Regions from separate parts of the Streptomyces sp. NPDC020490 genome, predicted to be linked through region 1. Evidence: riboswitches for the same ligand, from Rfam matches in the RefSeq annotation. Region 1 holds a riboswitch; each other region holds the start of a gene.
What was found. Region 1 has a riboswitch for cyclic di-AMP ahead of ACH4ZX_RS00300 (C40 family peptidase). Riboswitches for the same ligand answer to the same signal wherever they lie in the genome.
Positions count from the first base shown of each region.

Region 2: another riboswitch for cyclic di-AMP. It lies ahead of ACH4ZX_RS17550 (peptidoglycan DD-metalloendopeptidase family protein); the one in region 1 lies ahead of ACH4ZX_RS00300 (C40 family peptidase).
Region 3: another riboswitch for cyclic di-AMP. It lies ahead of ACH4ZX_RS30300 (transglycosylase family protein); the one in region 1 lies ahead of ACH4ZX_RS00300 (C40 family peptidase).
Region 4: another riboswitch for cyclic di-AMP. It lies ahead of ACH4ZX_RS19025 (transglycosylase SLT domain-containing protein); the one in region 1 lies ahead of ACH4ZX_RS00300 (C40 family peptidase).

Region 1 is NZ_JBIRUY010000001.1:66,251-70,394, forward strand. It holds gene ACH4ZX_RS00285 (helix-turn-helix domain-containing protein) at 1-853, opposite strand, end outside; gene ACH4ZX_RS00290 (ATP-binding protein) at 1,068-1,526, shown strand; gene ACH4ZX_RS00295 (DUF6328 family protein) at 1,547-2,140, opposite strand; gene ACH4ZX_RS00300 (C40 family peptidase) at 2,223-2,696, opposite strand; cyclic di-AMP (ydaO/yuaA leader) riboswitch at 2,700-2,911, opposite strand; gene ACH4ZX_RS00305 (hypothetical protein) at 3,246-3,554, opposite strand; gene ACH4ZX_RS00310 (ATP-dependent Clp protease proteolytic subunit) at 3,562-4,144, opposite strand, start outside.
Region 2 is NZ_JBIRUY010000015.1:35,028-39,171, forward strand. It holds gene ACH4ZX_RS17540 (PhzF family phenazine biosynthesis protein) at 1-221, opposite strand, end outside; gene ACH4ZX_RS17545 (SGNH/GDSL hydrolase family protein) at 372-1,157, opposite strand; gene ACH4ZX_RS17550 (peptidoglycan DD-metalloendopeptidase family protein) at 1,380-2,402, opposite strand; cyclic di-AMP (ydaO/yuaA leader) riboswitch at 2,407-2,565, opposite strand; gene ACH4ZX_RS17555 (tyrosine-protein phosphatase) at 3,131-3,928, shown strand; gene ACH4ZX_RS17560 (DUF6126 family protein) at 3,972-4,091, opposite strand; gene ACH4ZX_RS17565 (helix-turn-helix domain-containing protein) at 4,088-4,144, opposite strand, start outside.
Region 3 is NZ_JBIRUY010000034.1:95,427-99,570, forward strand. It holds gene eno (phosphopyruvate hydratase) at 2-1,306, opposite strand; gene ACH4ZX_RS30300 (transglycosylase family protein) at 1,644-2,360, opposite strand; cyclic di-AMP (ydaO/yuaA leader) riboswitch at 2,364-2,533, opposite strand; gene ACH4ZX_RS30305 (transglycosylase family protein) at 2,717-3,748, opposite strand; gene ACH4ZX_RS30310 (cytochrome P450) at 3,896-4,144, opposite strand, start outside.
Region 4 is NZ_JBIRUY010000016.1:163,031-167,174, forward strand. It holds gene fahA (fumarylacetoacetase) at 1-957, opposite strand, end outside; gene ACH4ZX_RS19020 (HAD family hydrolase) at 1,287-2,099, shown strand; gene ACH4ZX_RS19025 (transglycosylase SLT domain-containing protein) at 2,096-2,578, opposite strand; cyclic di-AMP (ydaO/yuaA leader) riboswitch at 2,580-2,752, opposite strand; gene ACH4ZX_RS19030 (polyprenyl synthetase family protein) at 3,497-4,144, shown strand, end outside.

The sequences.
Region 1 (4,144 bases):
CGACGACTGTGCCGGCGAGGTAATCCAATGAGTCCTCGGGCGAAAGGGCTTGGATCTGAAGGGAGTTGAAGGCCTCCGTGTAGGCCTGGAGGTCTTCTTTCCGTTCCAAGTGGAGGCTACTCGTCAGGTGGTCTAGAACAACCACGTCCAGATCAGAAGTGCTCGAAAATGAGAAAATAACGAAAGACCCGGTGACGCCGACGTGTGCTCCGGCGCCGAACGGCAGGATCTGCAGCCGTACTTGCGGCAGGCGCGCCGCCTCGACCAGGCGTTCGAGCTGCCGCGCCATGACCTCGGGCCCGCCGATCTCCCGGCGCAGCACCGCCTCGTCCAGCACCGCGCTGAACTCCAGGGGCGGGTCGGCCCGCAGCACCTCCTGCCGGGCCAGGCGCACCTCGACCAGCGCGTCGAGCCCCGCGTCGTCCAGCCCGCGGACCGCGGCCCGGGTCACCGCCCGCGCGTACTCGGGCGTCTGCAGCAGCCCCGGCACCACCGACGTCTCCAGGGTGCGCATCGCGTCGGCCTGGGACTCCAGGCTGATGAAGTCGCTGTAGTCCGGCGGCAGGATGCCGCGATAGGCGTGCCACCAGTGGTGCCGGCCGGTGTTCTCGTCCGAGCCCGCCAGCACCAGCATCAGATCGCGCAGCCGCGGATCGGACACCCCGTAGGCGTCCAGGAGCAACCGCACATCGGCCGGTTTCACCCCGCTGGTGCCCGTCTCGATACGACTGACCTTCGACTGGTGCCAGCCCACCAGCCGCGCCGCCTCACCGCTGGTGAGCCTCGCCTCGGCGCGCAGCGCACGCAGTTCGGCGCCCAGCTTCCTGCGGCGCACCGCGGGACCGTGCTGCATGGGTCCCTCCTTACTCCTTATGAGGCGCCCCAATACGGTCTCTCGTGGCAGAGTTCACCGCTTTGAGCGACAGATATATGCATATCTCGGTGGATCGCCAGCCGTGACCCGTGCGGTGATGGCAGTCTGACGGCGAAGCACCAGTCCGGGACCGTACTCGAACCATCCGCTCCGTGTCGGACCAGCGGCCCCGGGGGAAAGGGACGACGTCGTCATGGCAGACCATCTGGAAGCATCCGTCACTCTGCCGAGCGATCCCGCCTCGGTCTGCGCGGCCCGCACCTACGCGATCGACACCCTCGCGGAGTGGGGCCTGGCGCCGCACACGGAGGTGGCCGACACCGTGCGGCTCATCGTCTCCGAACTCGCCACCAACGCCGTCCAGCACACCCTCGGGCAGTCGCCCACCTTCACCGTCGGACTCGAACTCGACCGCGACGAACAGCTGCGCATCGGGGTCACCGACAGCCACCCCCGGTTCCCGAAGCGGCTGCCCGCCGCCGTCCAGCAGGACAACGGCCGCGGCCTGGTGATCATCCGCTGGCTGACCGCCGAGTGCGGCGGCAGACTCTGCGTGCGCCCCACCCGGGAGGGCGGCAAGACCGTCTCCGTCGAACTGCCGTGGAAGGTGCCGGCCCGGCCGGTGCCGGCAGCCGGGCAGCAGGAGCCGTAGCGGGGCTCGGGCGAGGGGGTTCAGCGGCGCCGTACCGGCGGCTCCCGGTGCACGGCCCCGTCCAGCGGCGCTCCCGGCTGCCTGACGACGGGCGCGGCCTGCTGCGCGCCCTGCTGCGGGGCCTGCTGTTCGGCGGACAGGCCCGCCCGCCGCACCAGGCGAGGCAGCAGCCACCACAGGCCGAGGCACACGCACAGGGTGGCCGCGCCCGCGGCCACGCCGCCCGCCCGGCCCGTCGTCACGTCCACCACGAGCAGCACCGAGCCGGTGAACGCCAGCACCAGCACACCCATGCCGATGGTGGCGAGCCGTGAGGACACCTGGACGACGCGCGGCTTGGCGCCCCGCTGGAACAGCGAGCGGTGCAGCGCGGCCGGCGCGGTGAACAGGGCGGCGGCGAGGACCGCGAGCAGCAGTGTGGTGACGTAGGTGGCCCGCTGGACCGGGTCGAGGGACGGGAAGCGCGGGGTGAAGGCCAGGGTCAGCAGGAAGGCGAAGAGGATCTGCACGCCGGTCTGGGTGACGCGCAGTTCCTGGAGCAGTTCGCCGAAATTGCGGTCGGCGCGCTCCAGCGGGGTCTCGTTGCGTGCGGTGCAGGGGACATGGTCGGCCATGGTTGAACGGATAACCGGTCAGGGCCCTGTCACGCCTCGTGGGGTGGCGGCGTGTCAGGGGCGCCGCCACCGCACGCAAGGATCAGCTGACCCGGCCGTACCAGACGCTCTTCGTCCAGATCTTCTGCAGTCTCACCACGTCCCCGGTCTTCGGGGCGTGCCAGATCTTCCCCTTTCCGGCGTAGATGCCGACGTGGTAGACGTACGAACCCGAATGGAAGAACACGAGGTCTCCGGCCTTGCGGCTCTTGGCGGAGATGTGGCGGGTCTTGTTGTACTGCTGGGCCGCGGTACGCGGCAGGCTCTTGCCCGCCTTCTTGAACGAGTACAGCGTGAGCCCGGAGCAGTCGAACCGGTACGGCCCGGTGGCACCCCACCGGTAGGGCGCACCCTTCTTGGAAGCCGCGATCTGCAATGCCTTCGTCGCGGGCGTCGCGGCGGCCGCGTCGGAGGCGAAGCCCGGGACCACGACCGAGCCGCCCACCGCGGCGATGGTGAGGGCCGAGGCCGTGCCGGCCCGGACCATCATCGACGGGACACGATTGAGCGCAGTCATGCGCAACCCTTCGTCAGCCGCCTGTGAAGGATGACCTGTCGGATTCGGGCTGGCGAAGTTGCCCGGCCGCGTGCGCGGCTTCACCCCAAGGGCTGCTCGGCCCGGTCATGGCGTGACCGTTCCGGCGACCCGTCGTGCTTGGGTCCTCCACTCCTGCCGATCCACTCCTGTCGACCGGTCATCCGGGCGGCGGCAGGACTCGGCGTCCGCCCGGATCGCCCCGCCGCGGCGGCGGGGACTTGTCGTCAGACACGGATCTTGGCTCACGGATTTCCGAAAAGCCCAACGGAAACGGGGATTTGTGTTGTTACTCACCACTCACCCGTTCGGGTGCCCACCGCTGTGTTCGGACGCGCGTCATCACCTCCGAAACCGCCCGGACCAGCGAAGAAGGCCCTCATCCCGCCTTGGGGCCGGGCCCGTTGCGCAACCCGACCGGTCAAAAAAGAGGAGGTGTGTCTAGTCCGGAAGGCGGTACGCCGTTTGGTCCGTTTCGGCCCCGGCCCGGACACCGCGCCGGGCGACCGCGGCCCGCGCCCGGCGCGTGCCTCAAGTGCCGGACTGCGGGGGCACGGTGACCCGGGCGGTGCGCCGCTCGCCGTCCAGCACCCGCAGCGCCCGCGCCAGGGTGGGGGCGTGCAGTTCGGTCTCGCCCCGTTGGTGCATCAGGGCGAGCGCGTCGCGCAGTTCGGCCGCCCGGGCCACCAGCGCCTGCGCGGCCCGCAGCCCGCCGTAGGTGTCGCCGTGGCGGGCCGGATTGATGCGGCCGAGCAGGTCGGCCACGTCGAGGTAACGGTCGATCAGCTCGCCCTCGGCGCGGGTCAGCGCGGGCAGCGGCGGGAGTTCGGGCGGGAGCACCGGCCGCTCACCTCCCGGCGGGCGGGGCGAGGGGCGCCCGGCGGCCGGGGACGATCCGGTCCACCAGGCCGTAGTCCACGGCCTGCCGGGCGTCGAAGACCCGGTCCCGCTCGATGTCGGCGCCGATCTTCTCCCGGCTGTGTCCGGTGGCCCGGGCCAGCATCTCCTCCACGAGACGGCGATTGCGCGTCAGTTCCTCCGCCTGCACCGCCAGATCACTCGCCTGGCCCCGCACCGGCTCGGCGAGCGCGGGCTGGCGGATCACCACCCGCGCGCCCGGCAGTGCGGAGCGCTTGCCCGGAGTCCCGGCGGCCAGCAGCACCGCGGCCGTGGAGGCGGCCTGCCCCAGGCACGTCGTCTCCACGTCGCAGGAGACGTACCGCATCGTGTCGTAGAGCACCGTCATGGCGCTGAACGAGCCGCCCGGCGAGTTGATGTACAGCGCGATGTCCCGGCCGGGGTCCTTGTGCTCGAGGTACATGAACTGGGCCGTCAGGTCGTTCGCCGCGGTGTCGTCGAGGGGCGTGCCGAGGAAGAGGATCCGCTCCTCCAGCAGCTTCGCGTACGGATCCGTCGGCCTGTGCCCGGAC
Region 2 (4,144 bases), on a different contig from region 1:
CGCACGGTGAAGACCCGTCCGGGGTCGGTGCCGGGCCGCTGCGGACCGGGGGTCAGGAACGCGGTCTCCGAGTAGCCGACCTCGGCGGCGACGGCGAGCATGGCGGCGTCGCCGAGACCGCTCGCGTCGAGGACGACCCCGGCCGGGTTGCCCCCGGCGGGGTCGTCGGAGAAGGCGGTGTAGTGCAGCACACCCGTCGCGGTGGCGTCGCTCGTCGTCATGTACGGTCAGAACACCGTCCGCCGGCCGGCTGTTCCCGGCCGACCGTACGAATACGGAGTACGGGAGACGGGGTACGGAGTACGGGTACGGAGTACGGGTACGGAGTCACCGTCCGGCGGCGCGTGCACGGAAGGCGCGGGAGCGCCGGGTCAGGCGACCGACTCGATCCGCAGTTTGATGTCGTACGGGGACAGCATCCCCTTCGCCTGGACGTGGTCGCCGGACGACTCACCCCGCAGGCGCCGGCCGATCCAGGGCACCAGGTACTCGCGCGCCCACTGCACGTCGTCCCGCCGGATCTCGAGGGTGCCGCGCGGCGGGAGCGGCGGCCAGGCCTGCTCGGGGTCGGCCGGCACCTCCAGGCCGAGGACCTGGCCGGCGCGCAGCGCCACGCGCGTGTGCCCCTCGGGCGACAGGTGGAGCCGGTCGTGGTCCCAGGCCCGGCGGTCCTGGATGGACTTCAGGGACCACAGGTCCAGCACGGGACAGCCGTAGCGGTCGGCGATGGCCCGCACATGGCCGTTGTAGGTGGCGATCTTGCCGCGCAGGCGCTTGAGCACCGGCACGCCACGGGTGTCGAAGCCCGTCGTCACCATGACGGTGCCGGCGGCCTCGGTGAGCCGTGCGACCGCCCGCTCGAAGCGCTCGGCGACCTCGTCGGGGTCGGTGCCGGGCCGGAGGATGTCGTTGCCGCCCGCGCAGAAGGACACCAGGTCCGGAGCGAGCCCGACGGCCTGCGGGACCTGCTCGGCCACGATCTGGTCGAGCAGCCTGCCGCGCACGGCGAGGTTCGTGTACGTGAAGTCGCCCTCGGGCCGCCGGTCGGCGAGGAGCACCGCGAACCGGTCCGCCCAGCCGACGAACGCCCCGTCGGGACCCGGGTCGCCGACGCCCTCGGTGAAGCTGTCCCCCACCGCGACGTACGACCCGATCACTGATCTGCTGTCACTCTTCGAATCGTCTGCCACAGCAGGTCATGATTCACCGTCCAATGTGACCTACGCGACCGTAGGGAGGGCTTGACGAACGGTGAGATAAGCCACGCCTAAATTGTTCGCCAAACCCGGAATACGCCGCCCCGTGCACGGCGACGGCCGAGAACCGGACCCGGGGATCGGGGTCCGGTCCTCGGCGGCATGCCGGGCGGCCGGGGGCCGTCAGCCGACGGCGACGCCCTTGGAGCGGAGGTAGCCGACCGGGTCCACGTCGGAGCCGTAGTTCGGCGTGGTGCGGATCTCGAAGTGCAGGTGCGGGCCGGTCACGTTGCCGGTCGCGCCGGAGAGGCCGATCTGCTGGCCGGCGGTGACGGTCTGGCCGGCCGAGACGGAGAGCTGCGAGAGGTGGGCGTACTGGGCGTAGTAGCCGTCGCTCAGCTGGATGACGACCTGGTTGCCGTAGGCGCCGCCCCAGCCCGCGGAGACGACCGTGCCGGCGCCCACGGCCTTCAGCGAGGTGCCGGTCGGCACGACGAAGTCGACGCCGGTGTGGTAGCCGCTGGACCACATGCTGCCCGCGACGCGGTATCCGGTGCCGACGCCGGCCCCGGACACCGGGAGGGTGTAACCGCTGGAGGTGCCGGTGGACTCGGCGGCCTGGGTGACCGTCGTCGGCTGCGAGGAGGACGAGGAGGAGGACGAGTCGGCGGAGGAGGACGGAGAGTCGGCGGAAGGCGCGGGAGCCGAAGAGGAAGGCGACGAAGAGGAAGGCGACGAAGAGGGCGAAAGCGACGAAGACGGCGAAGACGACGACGACTTGGTGGCGCCGCTCGTGGCCTTCTTGCCGATGACGAGCTTGAGGCCGGGGTGGATCAGCGACGGGTCGTCGCCGACGGCCTCGCGGTTGTCCGCATACAGCTTCTTCCAGCCGCCGCGGACGCTCTGCTCCTCGGCGATCTTCGAGAGCCAGTCACCCTTGCGCACCGAATAGGTCCGCACGCCCGCGTTGTTCGCGGCCTTCTCCTTCGCGGCCTTCTTCCCCTCGGCCGCCGCCTTCTCGGCGCCGGAAAGGGACTGCACGGTCTTCTGCGAAACCGGCTGCGCGGTGGACTGCGCGGTGTCGGCGTGGGCGCCGGTGGCCCCCAGCAGGGGGAGGGCGAGCGCGGCGCCGCCGGTTCCGGCGACGGCGATGGAGCGGGTGAAGCGCTGGGACTTGGGGCGGCGGTGCTTACCCTTCGCGGGCATGACGAATTCCTCTCCGGCGCCTGCGAGGTGAGCTGTCGGGTGCGGACTGGAGATGTCCGGCCGCGCGGTGGGCGCGACTTGACCCCAAGCCTGTTCCGGAGACCGGACAGGCGGTTCTACCTGTGGGTCCCCCGCTCCTGCCGTGCACGGGTGAGTGGTGCGGGATTCCGGGCGGCGGCAGGATTCGGCGTCCGCCCGGATTGCCTGGCGAACGTAAGCGACCACGACGCGAAGGGACAAGCAAGAGGTTGCGGGAGGCGCACGTTCCCCTTGATCCCTTACCGGAATTCCCGGTCACCCTCCGTTGATTCCGAGGCGGCTTCAGCGGCCAAATTCCCTGAAAAACAATACGCATTACGTGAACATGACGGGCGACTCACGGTGACCGGTATGACGATGCTCACGCGACCTCGCGCCAGCATTCCTTATTCTGGAGCGAGTTGGAATGAAATCCATCCAAAGCGCCAATTCGGACAGAAGACTCAGACAAGGGCGATGCACCAGAGAAGCACCTTCGGGGCGCATGAACCGTTTCGCGGCATTCGTACCGGCTCGCCACCGGTTCGCCACCAACTCGCCACATGCTCGCCACCGGCTCGCCACGGAATCGCCACGGGCTCCCCGGGGGCAGTCCGCACACCCCTGCTGAGCCGGGGTGTGCGTGTCGTATCGTCAAGGAGGTGCCCGTCGACGAGCAGCGCCGACGGGGACGGCTGGGAGGAGCCCCCGTGACGCAGCAGATCCCGTCGACCGAGCCCGAGCTGGCAGGAGTCCGCAACTTCCGCGACGTGGGGGGCCTGCCGACGGTGGACGGACGACGGGTGCGCCACGGAGTGCTGTTCCGCAGCGGCCACCTCGCGCACGCCACCGCGGAGGACGCCGCCTTCCTCGCCTCGCTGGGACTGCACACCGTCTTCGACTTCCGCAACGCGGCGGACCAGAGGCTGGAGGGCCCGGACGTCGAACTGCCGGGCGTGCGGAATGTGAACCTGCCGCTGAGCGACCCGGCGGACGGCGCCGAGTTCTGGAAGATGGTCCGGGACGGAGACCTCGACCAGCTGCGCGAGATACTCGGGGACGGCAAGGCGGCCGGCCGCATGATCGGCTCGTACCGCCTGATCATCAAGGAGCGCACCGGCGAGCACACGCGCGTGCTGCACGCGCTGGCCGAGGACAGCGTGCCCGCGCTGATGCACTGCGCCGCGGGCAAGGACCGCGCGGGCCTGTCCGTCGCCGTGACCCTGCTCGCCGTGGGCGTGGAGCGGGACGCGATCTTCGCCGACTACCTGGAGTCGAACGCCAAGCACCGCCGCTACCGGGTGCAGCGCGGCGGAAACTCGGCCTCGGCCTACTCCCCCGAGGTCATGGAGCTGCTCAGCCCGCTGTTCGAGGCGCGCGAGGAGTACCTGGCGGCGGCCTTCGAGACCATCGAGGAGACGTGGGGCGGCGTCGATCCCTACCTGGAGCAGGGGCTCGGCGTCACTCCGGCGGTCCGGGAGCGGCTGCGCGAGCGCCTGCTCGCCTGACGCCGCCCAGGACGCGGCGGGCCGCCGGTCAGGACGCGGCAGGCTACTTGGCGCCCACCGAGAACAGCAGGTAGATGAAGCCCGCGAAGAGGTGGCCCGCCGCGATGTAGATGATGAGGCGGATCCACAGGGAGCGCGGGAACTTGTCCTCGTAATTGCTCATGGCATGTCTCCGGTGGTCGAGCCCAGGCACAGCGCGGCCGTGGGACTCTGCAA
Region 3 (4,144 bases), on a different contig from region 1:
GTCAGCCCTTGGAGATCTGGGTGCCCTTGAAGCGCGGGAAGGCGCTGCGGCCGGCGTAGACCGCGGCGTCGTCGAGGATCTCCTCGATGCGCAGCAGCTGGTTGTACTTGGCGACGCGCTCGGAGCGGGCCGGGGCGCCGGTCTTGATCTGGCCGCAGTTGGTGGCGACGGCCAGGTCGGCGATGGTGACGTCCTCGGTCTCGCCGGAGCGGTGGGACATCATGCACTTGAAGCCGTTGCGCTGGGCGAGCTCCACGGCGTCCAGGGTCTCGGTCAGCGAGCCGATCTGGTTGACCTTGACCAGCAGGGCGTTGGCGGTGCCCTCCTCGATGCCGCGGGCCAGCCGCTCGGGGTTGGTGACGAACAGGTCGTCGCCGACGAGCTGCACCTTGTCGCCGAGCTTGTCGGTGATGACCTTCCAGCCGGCCCAGTCGTCCTCGAACAGCGGGTCCTCGATGGAGACGAGCGGGTAGGCCGCGACGAGCTCCTCGTAGTACTCCGTCATCTCGGCGGCGGAGCGCTCCTTGCCCTCGAAGAGGTACTTGCCGTCCTTGTAGAACTCGGAGGCGGCGACGTCGAGGGCGAGGGCGATCTGCTCGCCGGGGGTGTAGCCGGCCTCCTTGATCGCCTCCAGGATGAGGTCGAGGGCCTCGCGGTTGGAGCCGAGGTTCGGGGCGAAGCCGCCCTCGTCGCCCAGACCGGTGGCCAGACCCTTGGACTTCAGGACCTTCTTCAGGGTGTGGTACACCTCGGTGCCCCAGCGCAGTGCCTCGGAGAAGGACTCCGCGCCGATCGGGGCGATCATGAACTCCTGGATGTCCACGTTGGAGTCGGCGTGCGAGCCGCCGTTCAGGATGTTCATCATCGGCACCGGCAGCAGGTGCGCGTTGGGGCCGCCCAGGTAGCGGAAGAGGGGGAGGTCGCTGGCCTCGGAGGCGGCGTGGGCCACGGCGAGCGAGACGCCGAGGATGGCGTTGGCGCCGAGCGAGCCCTTGTTGTCGGTGGCGTCCAGGTCGAACATCGCCTGGTCGATCAGGCGCTGCTCGGTGGCGTCGTAGCCGACCAGCTCCGGGCCGATCTGCTCGATGACGGCGAGGACGGCCTTCTCGACACCCTTGCCCTGGTAACGGTTCGGGTCGCCGTCACGGAGCTCGATGGCCTCGAAGGCGCCGGTGGAGGCGCCGGAGGGGACGGCGGCACGACCCGTGCTGCCGTCGTCGAGGCCGACCTCGACCTCGACCGTGGGATTGCCTCGGGAGTCCAGGATTTCCCGGGCTACGACGACGTCGATGGACGGCACGAGCATCTCCTTCGTGGATGTGACGCTGGTAGTGCGGGGCACTTGGGCCTGACGGCCCGTCTTGCAGCCTTGCGACTAGAGCCTAACCGTCCCGGGGCCGTCGGCAGCCGACCGACCGTCCCGTGGACAAGGTCAGACGGTACCTATTGTTCACCCCCGGAACAAAGCGAGGTGAACAACGCGTGCACACCGGGCGCCGGCGGGCGAAGAAAAACCCCGCCCCGGTGCGTACGGGGGAACACGCACCGGGGCGGGGAGCCCATGGGGCCGGGGGCGGCCCCATGGCGGTCCACTGTGGGGGACGCGGCTGTGCGGGGCCTGTGGTCCGGCTACCGGGCGGCTGTCACTTCAGGTGCAGCTGCTGGCCCGGGTAGATGAGGTCGGCGTCCTCGACGATGTCCTTGTTCAGCCGGAACACCTTCTTCCAGCCGCCCTTGACGTCGTGCTCCGCGGCGATCGAGGAGAGCGTGTCACCCTTGACGACCTTGTACTCGCCGTCGCCCTTCTTGACCTTCTTGCCGGTCGGGGTGGTGACGGTCTTCTGCGACTTCACGGCCGGGCGCCCGGTGGAGCGGGAGGCGCTCTGCTGCTCGGTGGAGCGGGAGGCGGTGCCGCCGCTCGACGAGGAGGACGACGAAGAGGACGACGAGGAGGGTGCCCCGGCGGCGCCGTCGTAGGAGGCGCCGGACAGGCCCGTGCCGCACACCGGCCAGGCGCCCTTGCCCTGGGAGGCGAGGACCTTCTCGGCGACGGCGATCTGCTGCGCCTTGCTGGCCTGGTCGGCGGTGGAGGCGTACTGCGTGCCGCCGTACGCGGCCCAGGTGGAGGCGGAGAACTGCAGGCCGCCGTAGTAGCCGTTGCCGGTGTTGATGGACCAGTTGCCGCCGGACTCGCACTGGGCGACGGCGTCCCACTCGGAGGCGGTGGCGGCGGAGGCGTTGCCGGCCGCCAGCAGCGGGGCGGCGACGGCGGCGCCGGTGACACCGGCGACGGCGACGGCGCGGGTGGAGCGCTGGAGAACGGTCGGACGACGGTGCTTGCCCTTGCCGGAAAACAGCATGGTTGATCCCCTCACCGACGCCTGCGAGGTGAGCTGTCGGGTTCGGGCCGGTTGAGTTGCCCGGCCGCCCACCTCCCGGTGCGCGGCTCCACCCCTAGCCGTTCCCACCCCTCAAGGGCCGGGCCCGGCGCCTACCTTGGGTCCCCCGCTCCTGCCTACGGCGCTTGACGCGACGACTGTTCCCGGACGGCCGCTGGCAGGATTCGGCGTTGCGGCAGCCGGGGCCCGCGTTGGCGAGCGGTCATGACCGTAGACACGGAATCCACCGGATTTCAAAGACGATCAGGGCCTCTGAGACTCATCCCACACTTTCACCAAACCGGACATTCCACAGCGAAAGCGGACGTCAACTCCCGCTAGTTTTCGCCCGTTTCCGCCCCGACTCGCAGGGTCTGACCGGGGACGATGCGGCTCGGGTCGGCACCGATCGCCTTCTTGTTCAGGGCGTAGAGCTCGCGCCACCCGCCGTCGACGTCGAGGGTGTCCGCGACGGAGGCGAGGGTGTCGCCGGCGTGGACCGTGTAGGCGTCGCCGTCGTCGGCGTCCGTGCGCGCGGCATGACGGCCCGAGGACGCTTCCGTGGAGCGGCCGTTCGCCGCCTCGTCGGCGCTGCCGCCGCGGTGGCGGCCGGTGCCGGTGTCGCCGCCGGCACCGCCGGCGTCAAGGGAGCCGGTGTCGACGAGGTTCCAGGAGCCCACCATCTGCTCCGAGTTGTCCGTGTCGTCGCTTTCAGCCGTTTCGTCGAGTGAGCCGTCGGACGTCCGCGACGCGGACGGGGAGGCGGACGGCGAAGCCGACTTGTCGGACTTGGCGGGCTTGTCCGTTGCCCTGGAGGAGCCCTTCGACGCCCCGGGGGACGCGGAGGCGTCGGACGGGGCGTCCGAGGGCGAGGCCGCGCCGGACGCGTCACCCGACGCGCCGGACGAGCCGTTGGACAGGCCGGTGGAGTCGGTGGCGCCGGTGGAGTCGGACGAGTCGTCACCGATTCCGGTGTCGATGTCGGCCGCGCCCTTGTCCTTGTCGAGCCCGGAGGTCAGCCCGCAGGTGGCGAAGGCGCCGACACCCTGGTCGGCGAGTATCTTCTCGGCGACTGCTATCTGCTGGTTGCGGCTGGCCAGGTCGGCGCTCGGCGCATAGTCGAGGCCGCCGTACTTCTCCCAGTCCTCCTGGGACAGCCGCAGGCCGCCGGAGAAGCCGTTGCCGCTGTTCTCGCTCCAGGAGCCGCCGGTCTCGCACTCCGCCACCTTGTCCCACGTCGAACCGTCGGCGGCGTTCGCGGCGGAGGCGCCCAGGAGCGGGATGGCGATGGCGGAGCCGGTCACTCCGGCCGCGACGAGGAGAGCCGGAGCCTGGCGGGGGCGACGGTGACGACCGTTCCCGGAGAGCATGCGGAGACCTTTCGCGAGACAGCGGTGACCCACGCGGCAAAGAGTGTTCGAAGCAGCCGCGTTGATGGGTGAAGGTATAGGCAGACGATCACTTGTCACAAGTTGATGCCGCACAGATCACATGAAGATCACGAAGTTGAGTGCGTGTCATGTTCTGGGACTCCGGCCCTCTGGTTCCGGAGGGGTGAACTCGACCGGCAGGGTGCGCAGTCCGCGCATGATGAGGCCGCCGCGCCACCTCAACTCGGCTGGTTCCACGGCGAGTCGGAGGTCCGGGAGGCGGGTCAGCAGCGTGCCGAGCGCGGTCTGGCCCTCCAGGCGGGCGAGCGGGGCGCCGAGGCAGTAGTGGATGCCGTGGCCGTACCCCAGGTGCTGGTTGTCGCGGCGCGCGAGGTC
Region 4 (4,144 bases), on a different contig from region 1:
TTGCTGCGCGGCCGTCCAGTACATGGTGGAGAAGGGGGGCTCGGAGACGACGTGGCCGTTGATCGCGACGGAGATCCTCAGGTCGTAGCCGCCCGGCTCGTCCACGGAGCCGGAGTCGTCCAGGTAGGGCAGCAGCGGGTGCGTGCGCTCGGGCGGCGCCACCCGGGCCTCCTCCAGCGCGTCCAGCGGGGTGATCCACGCCGACACCGAGGTGGCGAAGGACTTGCCGAGGAACGGGCCGAGGGGGACGTACTCCCAGGCCTGGATGTCGCGCGCCGACCAGTCGTTGAGCAGGCACAGCCCGAAGACGTGGTCGCGGAAGTCGCCGAGGGCCACCGGCCGGCCCATCCGCGACTCCACGCCCACCACGAAGCCGACCTCGGCCTCGATGTCCAGCCGGACGGACGGTCCGAAGACGGGCGTGGCGTCGCTCGGGGCCTTGCGCTGCCCCGACGGGCGGACGACGTCCGTGCCGGAGACGACCACCGTGCCCGACCGGCCGTGGTAACCGATCGGCAGGTGCTTCCAGTTGGGGGTCAGCGAGTCGGCGGCGTCGGGGCGGAAGATCTGCCCGACGTTCCGTGCGTGGTTCTCGGAGGCGTAGAAGTCGACGTAGTCCGCGACCTCGAAGGGGAGGTGCAGGGTCACCGCGGACAGCGGGTGCAGGAACCGTTCGACCGTCTCCCGGTGGGCGGGCACGGTCACCCACGCCGTCAGCGCGCGCCGCACGTCCGACCAGGCGGTGCGGCCTGCGGCGAGGAGCGGGTTCAGCGAGGGCCGCGCGAGCAGGGAGGCGTACGGGGAGCCGAGCGCCACTGCCGCCGCGCCCGCGTCGAGGACGTGGTCGCCGAGGCGGACGCCCACGGTCCGGTCGGCGGACCCCTCGGGCGAGAAGACGCCGTAGGGAAGGTTGTGCGGGCCGAAGGGGTCGCCCTCGGGGACATCGAAGGGGGGCATGGGTGCTGCCTCACTCTCACCATGTGTCGCGTACCGTCATGTGGCCGCGCCACACGTTACGGCCGAGTCGCCTGCCTTGGGCAGTTGTCCTGGGCAGTGTCGGGTACCGCGTGGTGAGCCGCGGCACGCCCGGACCGGGCGCGGGCTCCGTGCCGTCGGTGCCGGGCCTGTACCTCACCGGGCTGCCGGCCGCGGGCTCCTTCGGCGAAGCGGGTGCGGTGAGGCGGGTGCGGTGAGGCGGGTGCGGTGAACCGGGTGCGGGGCGGGGCTCCGCAACCGCCGTCCGGGCGCGGTGAGTCGGCGCGCCGCCCGGTCCGTATTCTCTGATCATGGCCGCACCCACCGCATACACACTCGTCGCCACCGACCTGGACGGCACCCTGCTCCGAAGCGACGACACGCTCTCCGACCGCTCCCTCGCCGCGCTCGCGCGCGCGGCGGAGGCCGGCGCCCGGCACCTCGTCGTCACGGGCCGGCCGGCGCCGCGCGTACGGTCGCTGCTGGACGCCCTGGGCGGCGGCGGGCTCGCGGTGTGCGCGCAGGGCGCACAGGTCTACGACGCCGCGGCGGACCGCCTGCTGTGGTCCGTCACCCTGGACCGGGAACTGGCCGAGACCGCGCTCGGGAAGATAGAGGCCGAGGTGGGGGAGGTGTACGCGGCCGTCGACCAGGACGGCGTCGACGGGCTCACGCTCATCGAGCCCGGCTACCTCATGCCGCACCCCACCCTGCCCGCCGTGCGGGTCGGGCGGCGCGACGACCTGTGGAGCGCGCCGATCAGCAAGGTGCTGCTGCGTCACCCCGACCTCACCGACGACGAGTTGACGGAGACGGCGCGCGCGGTGGTCGGTCCCCTCGCCACGGTCACCATGTCGGGACCCGGCACCGTCGAGCTCCAGCCGTGCGGGGTCACCAAGGCGACCGGCCTCGCGCTGGCCGCCGAACACCTCGGCCTGGGCCCGCACGAGACGATCGCCTTCGGGGACATGCCCAACGACATCCCCATGTTCGACTGGGCCGCCCACGGCGTCGCCATGGCCAACGCCCACCCCGAACTCCTCGCCGTCGCCGACGAGATCACCCTGTCGAACGAGGACGACGGCATCGCCGTCGTCCTCGAGCGGCTGTTCTGCGGGGCCTAGTAGGCGCCGTAGACGTTGTCGATCGAGCCGTAGCGCTTGGCCGCGTAGTTGCAGGCGGCGGTGATGTTCGCGACCGGGTCGTAGGGGTCGTACGACGTGCCGGGCACGTGGTAGGCGGCGAACGTCGGGTCGATGACCTGCAGCAGGCCCTTGGAGGGGGTGCCGGCGGCGGCGTTCGAGTCCCAGTTGTTGATCGCGTTCGGGTTGCCCGAGGACTCGCGCATGACGTTGCGGTAGATGCCGTTGTAGGAGCCCGGGATGCCGTGCTGCGCCATGACGCTGAGGGAGGCCCGGATCCAGCCGTCGAGGTTGTTGGGGTAGCCCAGCGAGGCGGCGGTCACGGTGGTCGAGGTGGCCGCGGACGCCTCGGTCGCACCGACGAGCGGCAGGGCGAGCACGGCGAGGCCCGTGCCGGCGACGGCGAGTTTGCGGACGAGACGGGAGTTTCTGACGCGGGGGTGCCGGGCAGCTGCAGACATGACGGTTCCTCTCCGGCGCCTGCGAGGTGAGCTGTCGGGTTCGGGCGGGAGATGCCCGGACGCCTCGCCCTGCGGCGACGCGACTTCACCCCTAGCCGGCCCGGGACGTGCCCGGTCCGGCGACTTACCTGGTTCCCCCGCTCCTGCCGTGCGTGAGTTCGTCGATGGCTGTTCCCGGGCGGCGGCAGGATTCGGCGTCCGCCCGACAGGCCGGGAACGTATGCGAGAGCACATGTCCGGAACAAGTGGCGGTTTCGTATGCCGTGCTGTTTGACCTTGATACGGGGCGTATGGGGTGCTTGATCCTTTGCGGCAGTCAAGGGTCAAATGGGCCGAAGAGAAAGGGATGTGAGGGGGTGACGAGCGGGCGGCGGCACGGAGGTGGGCGTGAGCCAACTCACGGTGATTCACAAGTGCGGCAAAACGGTCAATGAGGCCAACTCGGTTGCAATGGGCCGCTCGTGGGTCGGGGTGGTGTCATGTGGGCGGACTGTCGCCCGGTGGTGAACTCGGTGGAGGGTTGGCGGGCGGCCCGTGGGCGGCCCGTGGGCGGCCCGTGAGTGGTTCGACTGGCGGTCGGCGGGTGGTCGCCGGCCGGGCGGTGTCCTTCCGTGCCGCAGGGGCCGCCGTGCGTGCCCACGTCAAAGTGGCCATGTCGGAGAGGTCCCGGTGCGGGTGCTGCCCGGCCGCCGGTCTCCGGCGCATGCTTCCCTTGTCGGCCGATCGGGTATGTCTATAAATGTCCGTTCGTATCTGGTGATCGAAAACACAGCGGCCGTGATCCGATACCGCCCGTGCTGGACGGGTGGGCGGCATGGGTGATCGAAAGCCGACCGGATACGCTGACTTGAGTGGGGGCAGCGACCTATCGACAAACCGTGTAATCGCCAGCAGACACCAGCAGACAGGAGACCCCTCGTGACCGTCGTCGGGCCATTCGGGCTGAGCGTGCGGGACCAGGCTCTGGAAGCCGATGTCCAGGCCGGAATGGCGGCTGTCGAGGAGGGACTGCTCGAAGCCACCAAGAGCGAGGTCCCCTTCATCACGGAGGCCGCCCAGCACCTGGTGCGGGCGGGCGGAAAGCGGTTCCGTCCGCTTCTCGTGATGCTCGCCGCCCGGTTCGGTGACCCGTACGCGCCGGGGATCGTGCCGTCGGCCGTGGTCGTGGAGCTGACCCACCTCGCGACCCTGTACCACGACGACGTCATGGACGAGGCGGCGGTGCGGCGCGGCGTGGACAGCGCGAACACCCGCTGGGGCAACTCGGTGGCGGTCCTCACCGGCGACTTCCTGTTCGCCCGCGCCTCGCACATCCTGGCCGACCTGGGGCCCGAGGCGGTCCGGGTGCAGGCCGAGGCGTTCGAGCGGCTGGTCACCGGGCAGATCCTGGAGACCGCGGGCCCGCAGGACGGCCGGGACCCCGTCGAGCACTACCTCGACGTCCTGGGCGGCAAGACGGGGTCGCTGGTGGCCGTGTCCTGCCGGTTCGGCGCGATGATGTCCGGCGCCGACGAGACGGTCGTCGACGTGCTCACCCAGTACGGGGAGCGGCTCGGTGTCGCCTTC